Regions from separate parts of the Citrobacter enshiensis genome, predicted to be linked through region 2. Evidence: predicted binding sites of a transcription regulator. Region 2 holds the regulator's gene; each other region holds the start of a gene.
The links. Region 2 encodes CRP, which controls carbon source genes, mostly activating them, when cyclic AMP is high. Its sites were predicted from a motif close to ATGTGANNNNNNTCACAT; they were not measured.

Region 1 (4,256 bases), 550 kb from region 2:
GTGCATAGGGGAATAGAACCGGGCAATCCAGCGCTGGCTTTGCGTCCGGGACGATACGCATGGCAATACCGCGAAACGCCGGAACCAGCTCATTCAGCAATAAACGCACGCCGCTGTAGAGCACGAAGACGCCGGCCACAAACTGAATGGACTGCATGAAGGCATACATCAGGTAGTTAATGCCGTTAGAAAACTGGGCGATATATTCCGGGCCCGCCGCCAACGCCGGAATCAGGTACATCGGCACCATCACCACCGCCATCGCGAGGTAAGTATCCTGTAAGAACTTGAAGTTATCGGGTAATTCGAGATCTTCCGTGGAGCGAGACCCTTTGCCCACGACTTTAGCAACAGCGGCCTGCACCAGGTAACCGATGGTACAAAAGTGCCCCAATGCCACATCATCCGAACCGGTGATGCGTCTGACCACCGGTTGCGCCAGCGCAGGCATCAGTACCGCCATCACGCCACCAAAAATCCCGCCGGTCAAAATCAATGGAAGCCCGGTGAGACCCGATTTATAGCCAATTACCGCGCCAATGGTCGCCATCCACAGCAAGGCCTGTCCGGTCAGGAAGATGTATTTCAGCGGCGTCAGACGCGCGATAATAATATTGACGGCAAAAATCACCATCAATGTTAACGCCACTTCCGATCCCAACTCGCGGTTGGCTAACCCGGCGATGGCGGCCACATCGGTAATGTAGCCTTTCATGCCAAACCCCTGGGTGAAGATATCGTTCAGGAAGGTCAGCGTGGCGACAATAATGTTGATCCCGGCCATCATGATTAAAAAACCAAGCAACGTTTTAAACGTTCCTTCAGCGGTTTTCCCCGGCGATTTTTTTTGCAAAATCAGCCCGAACATCGCGATAAAGGCGATTAATATCGATGCCTGACCGAGCAAATCTTTTACGATGAACTCAACGAAGCTATTCATAATGGGCTACCTTTAGATTGCGTTCTTTTAAAAACGCGACGATCTTGGTTTCAATTTCGTCTTTATCCGTGAGCTTATTCAGTACCACGACCCGTTTAATTTCTTCCTCACTGGCATCTGCCGTTAAGATGTCAGCAAAGGTTTTTTGCGTCAGAATCATATCGGATTTAAACGCTCCTGCTTCGGATACCGTGGTATGTTCAATATGGGCAGGAATTTCCAGTTTCTTTAAAACAGCTTTCGCCGTCATTTCAATAGCAAAACTTGAACCGAGGCCGCAGCCACATACGCAAAGAATTTTCAGCATGTAAGGTCTCCTCAAATAATATTGAGTTGTTTGGCAAGTTTGTAATGATGTCCGTCTGTATCGACCAGACGTTTTTTCATACTGACTAAATCAATCGGAATAGGTTTATTACTTTGATTTATAATAATGGCTTTATTTTTCATCCCTGACTGAACGCACCGAACCACTTCGTTCGCCATAATGGTGCCCTGATAAATTTCTTCACAGGTTGGGTCGCCATTACGCAAACCGTACCCGACAATCGTTTTACGAATTCGCTCGCCGATGCGCGGTTCGAGTTGCTTGATCATCGTATCAATGGCCCCCTGAAAGCCGGGAGAGTATTCCCTGGTATAGCCTTCTGAGCACAGGATAATCACGCTGTTTTGGACTGCCAGTTTCTGTTTCACCCGCTGCGCTAACGTTTCAAGCGGCATCTGGGATTCTGGTATCAAGGCGATATCCGCATTGCATTTAATGGCTGACTGCAGTGTCAATTCGCCACAATATCCCCCCAATAACTCCACCATAAAAACGCGCCCAGGAAGCGCTCTGCCCGTATTTCGTAAACGCGAAACCTCCTTAATAATCTGTTCGCAGGCGGTCGAAAATCCGATCGTATAATGGCTGCCATAAACATCATTATCGATGGTCATTCCCACGCCAAAGCAATTGATATCAAATTCACTCAGAGTATTCAGAAACTGCAAACTGCCGTCGCCGCCGGCCATAATGAGCACGTCAATACGCAGCGACTTTATTTTTTTCGCGATCGCTTCGTATTCGCTACGTTGCAATTTACGGATTGTTCTTCCCGACGTAATGATCGGTATTGCCGCGATGGAAAAATCAACCAAATCGCGCCAGGTGACGTCATGGTGATTTTTCTCCAGTAAACCAGGAATACCACCATTGAATAATGTAATTTCCGCATTCGCGAGTTTAGCCACCTGGAATATAAAATTATTAATTCCAGAAACGTCTCCACCACTAATGACAATACCCATTTTCATCGCGTTTCCTCCGAAGCGTCCGTGGAAACATTTTTCCCTGACTTCAAGCTAGTTATTTGCAATGAAGATCACAAAATGCCGATAATTTTGCCAATCCGTGGTATTGACAGCGCTTAATTAACAGTGTTTTTTGTGATCAATGTCTCTATTTAAAACAGCGACGGAGTTAACATTTGTTTTTGAATTTAGTTAATTATCATTGAGTTAAAGACCGAAGGTAAATCCATTATCTTCGCAATGCTATTCGATGAGGAAGCGTATTTTATGAAAAGGCAAAAATGTGATTAAGGCCCTGTTTTTTATTTTCAGGGTGCCTCATTAACTGGAATAATAGCGGCGGGAAGGAATAGCAGATACAAAAAAAGCGCCGCAAGGGCGCTCTTTCGACAGTTGGCTGGAATACTTATTTCAGCAGTTCGGCCGTCATATGCACACGGTTACCGGTGTAAGCCTGAGTGATTTTGTAGGCGCTGGCACCCGCCTGTTCAGCCTGAGCGGCAATTTTCGCTTCAGCGCTTTCCAGCGTCGAACCTGTCGCAGTAATCGACTGTGCGGCAAAAGAGCCGAAAGACGTAGCGAGAGCGATAGCTGCGACAAAAATTTTGATGCTTTTCATGGTATAACCCTTTTAATTTAGTTGTTTTGATAAGGCATTTTGCCTTGATGTGATAAATAATAGCCTTCACATCACACAACTAAAAGCGGAGGGATTTGCCAAACTAATTCAAAATTTTTGACTATTATTTTACTCAGCAATCAATCGCTGTGGATGGGTATAAATCGTCGCTCTGCCCGGTTTGCAAAAACCCACCAGCGTCAAATTACAGCGCTCGGCGACTTCAATCGCGAGCGTGGTGGCGGCGGAAACGGCGAACAGGATCTCGACGCCGCACATCGCTGACTTTTGCACCATCTCATAGCTGGCGCGACTGGAAACCAGCGCGGCACCACTTTTCCAGGTGTCATCTTCCCTGCCACGCCGACCCAGCAGTTTATCCAGTGCAACGTGTCGACCCACATCCTCATGTCCCCCAGCCAGATGACCGGAGGGCAGAACCCATGCCGCGGCGTGAGTACACCCGGTGAGCTGCCCAATCGGCTGAAAATCGCTCAGATGCCTGAGGGCATGATCAAGGTTCGCAAGGTCAAACCTCTGGGTAAATGGCAGAGGTTGAACGGGTTTACCGATGTCGTTGAGTTGCTCAACGCCACAAACCCCGCAACCGGTTCTCCCGGCCAATGCCCGGCGGCGTTCTTTCAGCCCCATGAAACGGCGGCTGGAGAGTTCGACCTGGACTTCAAGGCCATTGCAGGAAGGTACAACCTCCATCCCATAAATATCGCGCGGGTGGTCGATAATGCCTTCAGAAAGCGAAAAGCCCATCGCGAAGTGCTCAAGATCTTTTGGAGAAGCCATCATCACGACGTGAGAAATCCCGTTGTATACCAACGCGACGGGCACTTCTTCAGCTACCTCATCCGGCTGAGGATGTTGTAAATCCTCACGTTTCCATAAGGTCACCTGGCGAGAACCTGTGACGCACGTCACGTTTTGAACCTCTTCGGGATGTATCTTATTCACTTTCTTTTAACCGTATAAGAACACGCATACCAACATTGTGGTATTCTTTACAAACCCCTCCTGGATGGAGGGAAATTACCCCAATTCTGGACCTTTACGGGCACATCCGTAAAGAAAAATAACAACCACTCCCCGCGCATCTGGATACAAATGTAAAAGGGAAGTGACAATGTCGAAACAAGGAGCAAACCATGCAGGTCAGCAGAAGGCAGTTCTTTAAGATCTGCGCTGGCGGTATGGCAGGCACCACGGCAGCGGCACTGGGCTTCGCGCCCGGCGTAGCGCTCGCGGAAACACGGCAATATAAACTGCTGCGCACCCGCGAAACCCGTAACACCTGCACTTACTGTTCCGTCGGCTGTGGGCTGTTAATGTACAGTCTCGGCGATGGAGCTAAAAACGCCAAAGCATCTATCTTCCACATCGAAGGCGATC
Region 2 (4,256 bases):
CGTTTTGCGTTACAAACAGAACCGTCATCAGGATCCAGTACGGTTTTGGCAGATGTAACGCGCTCCCCATCAGACTGGCGATACTCAGCATGACGCTGATGCGCCCGGCATTTCGCAGTGCGGGCGATTTGAATGACAGATAGTTTTTTAGCGCCGGGATCAGCGGGAGTCGACGCTGTTTATCCGCCATCAGGTCACGGGCATACAGCGGGCGTTGGGTCCGCAATACGCGGGCAATGCGGCTAAAGTGCCAGTAACAGAACTGACCCACCGGGTTATCGGGATGCTGGTTGGCAATTTTCTCGAGCGCGCCAATCTGCTTTTCCATGGAAAAGCGAGTCGGCAGGCGGTGATACAGAATATCATCCGCCAGGATGCGTAAGCGCGCAGCGACCGTTTGCGCGTTCCAGCGAATCACCTGCTCTGCATGGCTGCGTTCGACCAGCTTTTGCACCTCTTCCGGCTGATGCAGGCTGACGGAGATATGTTCCTGTAAGTCCAGCGCTTCCTGGAAGGCCCGCAGCAGGCGTTTATATTCATTATTGTGATGCGCCGACAGCATGTGCATTTGCTGGTAACACTGGGTGATGAGATCCACCGCTTTCTGTTGGCGTACCAACAAGGGCGGCAGCGCTTTTTCAGGATCGGCGTGCTGGGTGAGCAGGCTGTATTTGGCTTCGCAGTAGTCGGCCAGCTCGCGGTACAACAAACTGAGCGACTCGCGTAGCGGTTGTTCACGCCAGAGCCAGAACCAAAACCAGTTAAAAAGCCCGTACCACAGGGTGCCCAGGGCATAGATCAGCAACGGTTCCCAGACGGGCATGTTACCGGCCAGGCTTAGCGTGAAAATGGCGGCGATAAGCGAAGCCGGCAGGAGTCGGGCATGCAAGGCGCTGAGTTCCGCCGTCACGCCAAGAATCAGCGTTAACCCCGTCAGAATCAGCGGCAGCGGTATTGCTTGCGCGAGCAGTAGCTGCATGACCAGGCTGCATCCGGCAAACAGCGATGCGCCAATGACTAAGCGTTTGAAAAAGCGTTTGTGGGGGGTATCAAGCCCGGCAATGTTGCAGCAGGCGGGAACGAGAGAAAAGAGCAATCCCAGATGCAACTGACCAATGATAAGACCAATCGCCACAGGCAAACACAGCACCAGCGTTTGCCGCAGTGCGTAGTTGATTTCAGGATGATAGATCAGTCTTCGCCACATCGGTGCCAACAAAAATGGCGCATTACAGGGTAATGCGCTATTTCGACGGGGTTAACGAGTGCCGTAGACGACGATGGTCTTACCGTGCGCTGAGATCAGGTTCTGATCTTCCAGCATTTTCAGAATACGACCAACGGTTTCGCGAGAACAGCCAACGATCTGACCGATCTCCTGACGGGTGATTTTGATTTGCATGCCGTCCGGGTGAGTCATCGCATCGGGTTGTTTCGCCAGGTTCAGCAGAGTCTGAGCGATACGACCGGTTACGTCGAGGAAGGCAAGGTTGCCGACTTTTTCGGACGTAACTTGCAGGCGACGAGCCATCTGGGAAGACAGGCGCATCAGAATATCCGGGTTTACCTGGATCAGTTGGCGAAATTTTTTGTAGGAGATTTCAGCGACTTCACAGGCCGTTTTTGCACGTACCCATGCACTGCGTTCCTGGCCTTCTTCAAACAGGCCTAATTCGCCAATGAAATCGCCCTGATTCAGATAAGAAAGGATCATCTCTTTCCCTTCTTCGTCTTTAATCAGCACTGCCACTGAGCCTTTAACGATGTAGTACAACGTTTCTGCTTTTTCACCCTGGTGAATCAGCGTGCTCTTCGACGGGTACTTATGAATGTGGCAATGAGACAAGAACCATTCGAGAGTCGGGTCTGTTTGCGGTTTGCCAAGCACCATGCGCGGTTATCCTCTGTTATAAGCTGTCTCCAGAGCCAGAAAACGACGCTGTCTCTGGGGTTGCCAAAATATGCTTCCCGCTGCCAGGGAAGGGGGCTGCTAAAAATGTACTGCAGCCTGTAATGTGATGTCCTCTGCATACATGCAGTACGTCAATGTATTACTGTAGCATCCTGACTGTTTTAGCATAGCTTTCGCCGTGTGTCTCCTGGTGTCTCGCTTCAGCATGATGCAGGTCGCCTTCCATTGCGAGATTTGTTATGTCCGCGTAATCTGTCAGGAAAATTGAAACATTGGAGTTACGAAATATGCAAGCGCGTGTGAAATGGGTCGAAGGGTTAACCTTCCTGGGAGAGTCTGCTTCCGGCCACCAGATTTTGATGGATGGTAACTCCGGTGATAAAGCGCCGAGTCCGATGGAAATGGTGTTAATGGCCGCGGGTGGCTGCAGTGCGATTGATGTGGTGTCTATTTTGCAAAAGGGACGCCAGGACGTGACCAACTGCGAAGTGAAGCTCACTTCTGAGCGTCGTGAAGAGGCGCCGCGTCTGTTTACGCATATCAATCTGCATTTTATTGTGACCGGCAATGAACTGAAAGATGCCGCCGTTTCGCGAGCTGTTGATCTTTCTGCAGAAAAATATTGTTCCGTTGCGTTAATGCTGGAAAAAGCGGTGAATATCACGCATTCATATGAAGTGATTGCCGCGTGATCTCACGTTGCCGGAGGGCGTGACGCTTATCCGGCAACGCTGCATATTATTCGATTTTTTTGCCTTCCATCAGTCGCTGAACCAGCGGCAGCATGATCAACTCCATTGCCAGTCCCATTTTGCCGCCCGGCACGACTAATGTATTGATGTGTGAAATAAATGAGCCCTGAAGCATCGCCAGTAACCAGGGGAAATCGATCCCTTCCAGATTGCGAAAATGAATAACGACAAAGCTTTCGTCTAATGACGGGATGCCTTTTGCCGCGAAGGGATTCGAGGTGTCCACAGTGGGCACGCGCTGGAAGTTAATATGCGTACGGGAGAACTGCGGGGTGATAAAGTTGATGTAATCATCCATGGAACGGACCACCGAATCCATCACCGCTTCGCGGGAGTGCCCACGTTCGCCAGTGTCGCGGATCAGTTTCTGTATCCACTCCAGGTTAACGATCGGTACTACGCCAACCAGCAAATCCACATGGCGCGCAACGTTATGGTGCGGCGTCACTACGCCGCCGTGCAGCCCTTCATAGAACAGGACGTCGGTCGGTTCGGGCAAGGGTTGCCATGGCGTAAAGGTTCCCGGCACCTGATTCCACGGTACTGCTTCATCGTAGGTATGCAGATATTTCCGCGACTGGCCTTTGCCCGCTTGTCCGTATTCGCTGAACGTTTGTTCCAGCAGACCAAAATCATTAGCTTCGGGGCCGAAATAACTGATATGTCGCCCGGCGTCCCGCGCTTTGCGGATCGCCATGTCCATTTCCGGGCGGGTATAGCGATGAAAGCTGTCGCCTTCCACCTCGGCGGCGCGCAGATTTAACTGTGCAAAAATTTTACGGAACGCGAGGCTGGTGGTGGTGGTCCCCGCGCCGCTGGACCCTGTTACCGCAATCACCGGATGTTTGGCAGACATAACAACTCCATGAATAAACACTCGTTTTAGTATAGTCGGCCCTCAGCGGCGGATTACTCGTGCAACTGTTTTCTGGGCATGATGTTGACCGTTTCGTGGAGTTCAGACCACACCAGAACGGCCTCGCCGCGCTGTAGTTGACGTTTGACGTCGGCGACTTTTTGCGCAAGCGAACGCTCATGTTCACCATAATCGGTGCCTTCGCGCAATACAAAGCTTTCAATCAGGTTATCCAGCGTTTCAGCGGACAACTCCTGCCAGGGGATCATCATGATTATGCTTCCAGATACGTGGTGAGCCAGTCAGGGATGCGCGATTCAAGCCACATTTCCGGGCGGCGCAGCGTCCCGCCGATAAAGCCGACGTGCCCGCCATGCTCGGTTAACTGATACTCAACCTGCGGCGGCAGATTCTCGGGGTTCGGGATCACATGACTGTCCATAAACGGATCGTCTTTCGCGTGAATAATCAGCGTGGGTTTGGCGATCTGATTGAGCAACGGCATGGCGCTACATTGACGATAATAGTCTATCGCATCAGCAAAACCGTGAATTTTGGCGGTAATAAGATCATCAAAATCGCGGATACGCCGTATTGCTTTTAGCTGCGCCAGGTTGACAGGGAGCGTGCCGGGATAGGCCGCCAGTTTGCGTGACGCGTTGGCTTTGAGCAGATTGAGCAGATAGCGCTGGTAAACGCGCGAAAAGCCTTTTTCCATGTGATAGCTGCAGGCTTC
Region 3 (4,256 bases), 2.2 Mb from region 2:
CATAGCGAGTGGTCATGGCTCCGGCTTTTGGCGAGCTCCAGGTCCCCGTGAGGTAAGCAACGGAGAGCAGCCCTACAACGGCCTGACTCAGCTCCCAGGGGGAGAGCATCAACCGGTAGCCGATGTAGTTAAACAGTGTGACGAATGACCCCATCAACAAAAAGCCTTCGGCGAACAGTAACGGCAAACCCCGGTCACGCCAGTGCAGACGAAAGTTGATGAACAGCGTTTTAGGCCGTAGCGAGGTGGGACGGAAATGACGGGATTCCGGTAATATTTTCCAGAACATTAATGCCGAGGCGAGCGCAAAACAACCTATTGCCGCCAGCGCAATTCGCCAGTTGAAAAAATCCGTAATGACTCCGCTGATCAAGCGTCCGCTCATACCGCCAATGGAGTTGCCACTAATGTACAACCCCATAGAGAACGCCACAAAACTGGGGTGAATTTCTTCGCTCAAATAGGTCATTCCCACCGCCGCAACGCCGCTCAACGACAACCCGATCAATGCTCGCATGATCAGAATGCCGTGCCAGCTGGTCATCATGGTTGACAGTAACGTACAACAGGAGGCGAGAAGCAGTGCGGTCACCATCACCGGTTTGCGGCCGATGGCATCGGAAAGCGGGCCGGTAAACAGTAAACCGATGGCCAGCATTCCGGTCGAGATGGAAAGAGAGATACTGCTACTGGCTGGCGATACGCCAAACTCATGGGACAGCACAGGCAAAATCGGCTGTACGCAATAGAGCAGGGCGAATGTCGCCAGTCCGGCAGAAAAAAGCGCCAGTGTGACGCGCATAAACGGGGAGGTGCCGCGTTTTATAAATTGATTCGGCTGGGAAATAATCGGTTCATCAATATCGCTTGCCGGGGCGGTATCGACAATAGTAGTACGGCTCACGTGAAATCCTTGCTTAGCATCCCCGTAGTTTAGGTGACGGGTATGACCACCTGAAAAACTGACTCATTAAGCTTTTTTCGCGCCATTCGGGCCTGGGAACGTGTCCATCCCCTATCCCGACGGGCTACAACAAAGCGGCTGAAGAATCAGACTTAAGAGTAGGAAAATCAAAATATTCTGTCTAATATATTAATAATCTCAAATAATACTTTTAAAATATGAATATTGAGCTGCGTCACTTACGCTATTTTGTGGCGGTTGCGGAAGAACTGCATTTTGGTCGCGCCGCCGCGCGTCTTAATATTTCTCAACCACCGCTGAGCCAACAGATTCAGATCCTTGAGCAGCAGGTTGGGGCGCGACTGTTGGCGCGAACCAATCGCAGCGTGGCGCTGACGGCCGCCGGGAGGCAGTTTTTGGCCGACAGTCGGCAAATTTTGGGGTTGGTCAATGAGGCCGCAGCGCGGGCGGAACGCCTGCATCAGGGAGAGGCGGGGGAATTACGCATCGGTTTCACCTCCTCGGCGCCCTTTATTAAAGCGGTCTCCGATACCCTTTCCGGGTTTCGTCAGGATTTTCCTGATGTACATATGCAGACCCGCGAAATGAATACCCGTGAACAGATTGCACCGTTGAGCGAGGGGGCGCTGGATATGGGATTGCTGCGCAATACACTGCTTCCGGATACGCTGAACCGGGAAGTGATACTGCACGAGCCGTTGATGGCGATGATCCCTCGCGAGCACAGACTGGCGCAAAAGCCGGTGGTGACCCTGGTCGAGTTGGCGAAGGAACCGTTTGTCTTTTTTGATCCTCACGTCGGGACGGGGCTGTATGACGATATCCTCGGGCTGATGCGGCGCTATAACCTGACGCCGGTTATTACCCAGGAGGTTGGGGAGGCGATGACCATCATTGGGCTGGTGGCGGCGGGGCTGGGCGTTTCGATTCTGCCTGCCTCCTTTCAACGCGTGAAGATTGATGAAATGTGCTGGATACCGATCGCTGAAGCCGATGCTGTTTCGGAAATGTGGCTGGTCTGGCCGAAACACCATGAACAAAGTCACGCCGCGCAGCGGTTTCGCCATCAGTTGTTATCCGCAGTAAGTCGTGCTTAATTTAGTTTAAAAAGCAGTGAAAATGTGCGGTAAATCACACGGCTACGCAAAAATTTGACGACAAGTGTTGAAGTCCTTCACCATAGCCTACAGATTATTTCGGAGCGCGAAAATAAAGGGAGTCAGAGGTGGTTGCTGATAGTCAGCCTGGGCATATCGATCAAATCAAGCAGACCAACGCAGGCGCGGTATATCGCCTGATTGATCAGCTGGGGCCGGTATCGCGTATTGATCTTTCACGCCTGGCACAATTGGCGCCTGCCAGTATTACAAAAATTGTCCGCGAAATGCTGGAAGCGCATTTAGTGCAGGAGCTGGAGATCAAAGAAGCGGGTAGCCGTGGTCGTCCTGCTGTTGGGCTGATGGTGGAAACCGAAGCCTGGCACTACTTGTCTATCCGCATCAGCCGCGGTGAGATTTTCCTCGCCTTGCGCGACCTGAGCAGCAAACTGGTTGTGGAGGAGTGTCTTGAACTTCCCCTTATCGCCGACATCCCGCTGCTTGATCGTATCATCACGCTGGTCGATCAGTTTTTTATCCGCCATCAACAGCAACTTGAGCGGTTAACCTCTATCGCCGTCACCATGCCAGGCATTATTGATACTGAGAATGGCATCGTCCACCGTATGCCATTTTATGATGACGTCAAAGAGATGGCGCTGGGTGAAACGCTGGCGCAACATACCGGTGTACCGGTCTATATTCAGCATGATATCAGCGCATGGACGATGGCCGAGGCGCTGTTCGGCGCATCACGCGGCGCGCGCGATGTTATTCAGGTGGTGATTGATCACAACGTGGGGGCGGGCGTCATCACCGATGGTCATTTGCTGCATGCGGGGAGCAGTAGCCTGGTTGAGATCGGTCATACGCAGGTGGATCCCTACGGTAAACGCTGCTATTGCGGTAATCACGGCTGTCTGGAAACCATTGCCAGCGTGGACAGCGTCCTCGAACTGGCGCAATTACGACTCAATCAGTCGATGAGTTCTACGCTACACGGTCAGCCATTAACGGTGGATTCGCTGTGTCAGGCCGCCCTCGAAGGGGATTTACTGGCGAAGGACATCATCAGCGGCGTCGGAAGCCATGTGGGGCGTATTCTGGCCATCATGGTGAATTTATTTAACCCGCAAAAAATCCTGATCGGTTCTCCATTAAGCAAAGCGGCGGATATTCTTTTCCCCGCCATTGCCGACAGCATTCGCCAGCAAGCGCTCCCGGCCTACAGTAAGAACATTGTCGTGGAGAGCACGCAGTTTTCAAATCAGGGAACGATGGCGGGCGCGGCGCTGGTAAAAGACGCGATGTATAACGGCTCTTTGTTGATTCGTCTATTACAGGGTTAACATTTTTTCACTGTCGTAAGAAAAATTGCGCTATCTCAAGCCGATCCCCCTTGTCATACCTTAGACTTTCTCCACTGTATTATTTTCCTGGCTTATATTTTTGAAGCATAACGGTGGAGTTAGTGATGCTGAAGCGTTTCTTTATTACAGGTACAGACACTTCTGTTGGGAAGACAGTGGTTTCCCGCGCATTACTACAAGCGTTAGCGTCAGGGGGTAAAACTGTCGCGGGTTACAAACCTGTCGCCAAAGGAAGCAAAGAGACACCCGAAGGGTTGCGCAACAAAGATGCGCTGGTGCTGCAGAGTGTCTCTTCTCTTGAATTGCCTTATGAGGCCATCAACCCTATTGCGTTAAGCGAAGATGAAAGTAGCGTGGCGCACAGTGGTCCCATCAATTACACCTTGCTGTCCAACGGTCTGGCGAGTCTGAGTGAAAAGGTGGACCACGTCGTTGTAGAAGGCACTGGCGGGTGGCGGAGTCTGATGAATGACCTTCGCCCATTATCCGAGTGGGTCGTGCAGGAGCAACTCCCGGTACTGATGGTGGTGGGGATCCAGGAAGGCTGCATCAATCATGCGCTGTTGACGGCGCAGGCCATTGCCAATGATGGACTGCCTTTGATGGGGTGGGTTGCAAACCGTATCAACCCAGGTCTTGCACATTATGCAGGGATCATTGATGTGCTGGGTAAAAAAATCCCTGCACCTTTGATCGGTGAACTGCCGTATCTTCCTCGTGCAGAGCAACGTGAACTCGGGCAGTACATCCGCATGTCAATGCTTGGCAGCGTGCTGTCGGTAGATAGAGTCGTGGCGTAACGTTCGCGATAATACCGACGCGATCACGCAAGCCATCAGCAGTCCGGGGAGTAAACGATATTCC

Region 1: the regulator CRP is predicted to act here: its motif matches at 2,370-2,387, upstream of P2W74_RS22515 (6-phosphofructokinase).
Region 3: the regulator CRP is predicted to act here: its motif matches at 2,045-2,062, upstream of mlc (sugar metabolism global transcriptional regulator Mlc).

What each region holds. Positions count from the first base shown of each region.
Region 1 covers NZ_CP119862.1:4,729,323-4,733,578, forward strand. The annotation lists gene P2W74_RS22505 (PTS sugar transporter subunit IIC) at 1-940, opposite strand, end outside; gene P2W74_RS22510 (PTS sugar transporter subunit IIB) at 933-1,247, opposite strand; gene P2W74_RS22515 (6-phosphofructokinase) at 1,259-2,239, opposite strand; gene P2W74_RS22520 (YdgH/BhsA/McbA family protein) at 2,643-2,855, opposite strand; gene fdhD (formate dehydrogenase accessory sulfurtransferase FdhD) at 2,985-3,821, opposite strand; gene fdnG (formate dehydrogenase-N subunit alpha) at 4,013-4,256, shown strand, end outside.
Region 2 covers NZ_CP119862.1:368,519-372,774, forward strand. The annotation lists gene P2W74_RS01650 (YccS/YhfK family putative transporter) at 1-1,207, opposite strand, end outside; gene crp (cAMP-activated global transcriptional regulator CRP) at 1,259-1,891, opposite strand; gene P2W74_RS01660 (OsmC family protein) at 2,200-2,604, shown strand; gene P2W74_RS01665 (phosphoribulokinase) at 2,651-3,520, opposite strand; gene P2W74_RS01670 (YheU family protein) at 3,574-3,792, opposite strand; partial or broken gene P2W74_RS01675 (hydrolase) at 3,795-4,256, opposite strand, start outside.
Region 3 covers NZ_CP119862.1:2,546,400-2,550,655, reverse strand. The annotation lists gene P2W74_RS12455 (MFS transporter) at 1-904, opposite strand, end outside; gene P2W74_RS12450 (LysR family transcriptional regulator) at 1,123-2,022, shown strand; gene mlc (sugar metabolism global transcriptional regulator Mlc) at 2,151-3,371, shown strand; gene bioD (dethiobiotin synthase) at 3,497-4,192, shown strand; gene clcB (voltage-gated ClC-type chloride channel ClcB) at 4,148-4,256, opposite strand, start outside.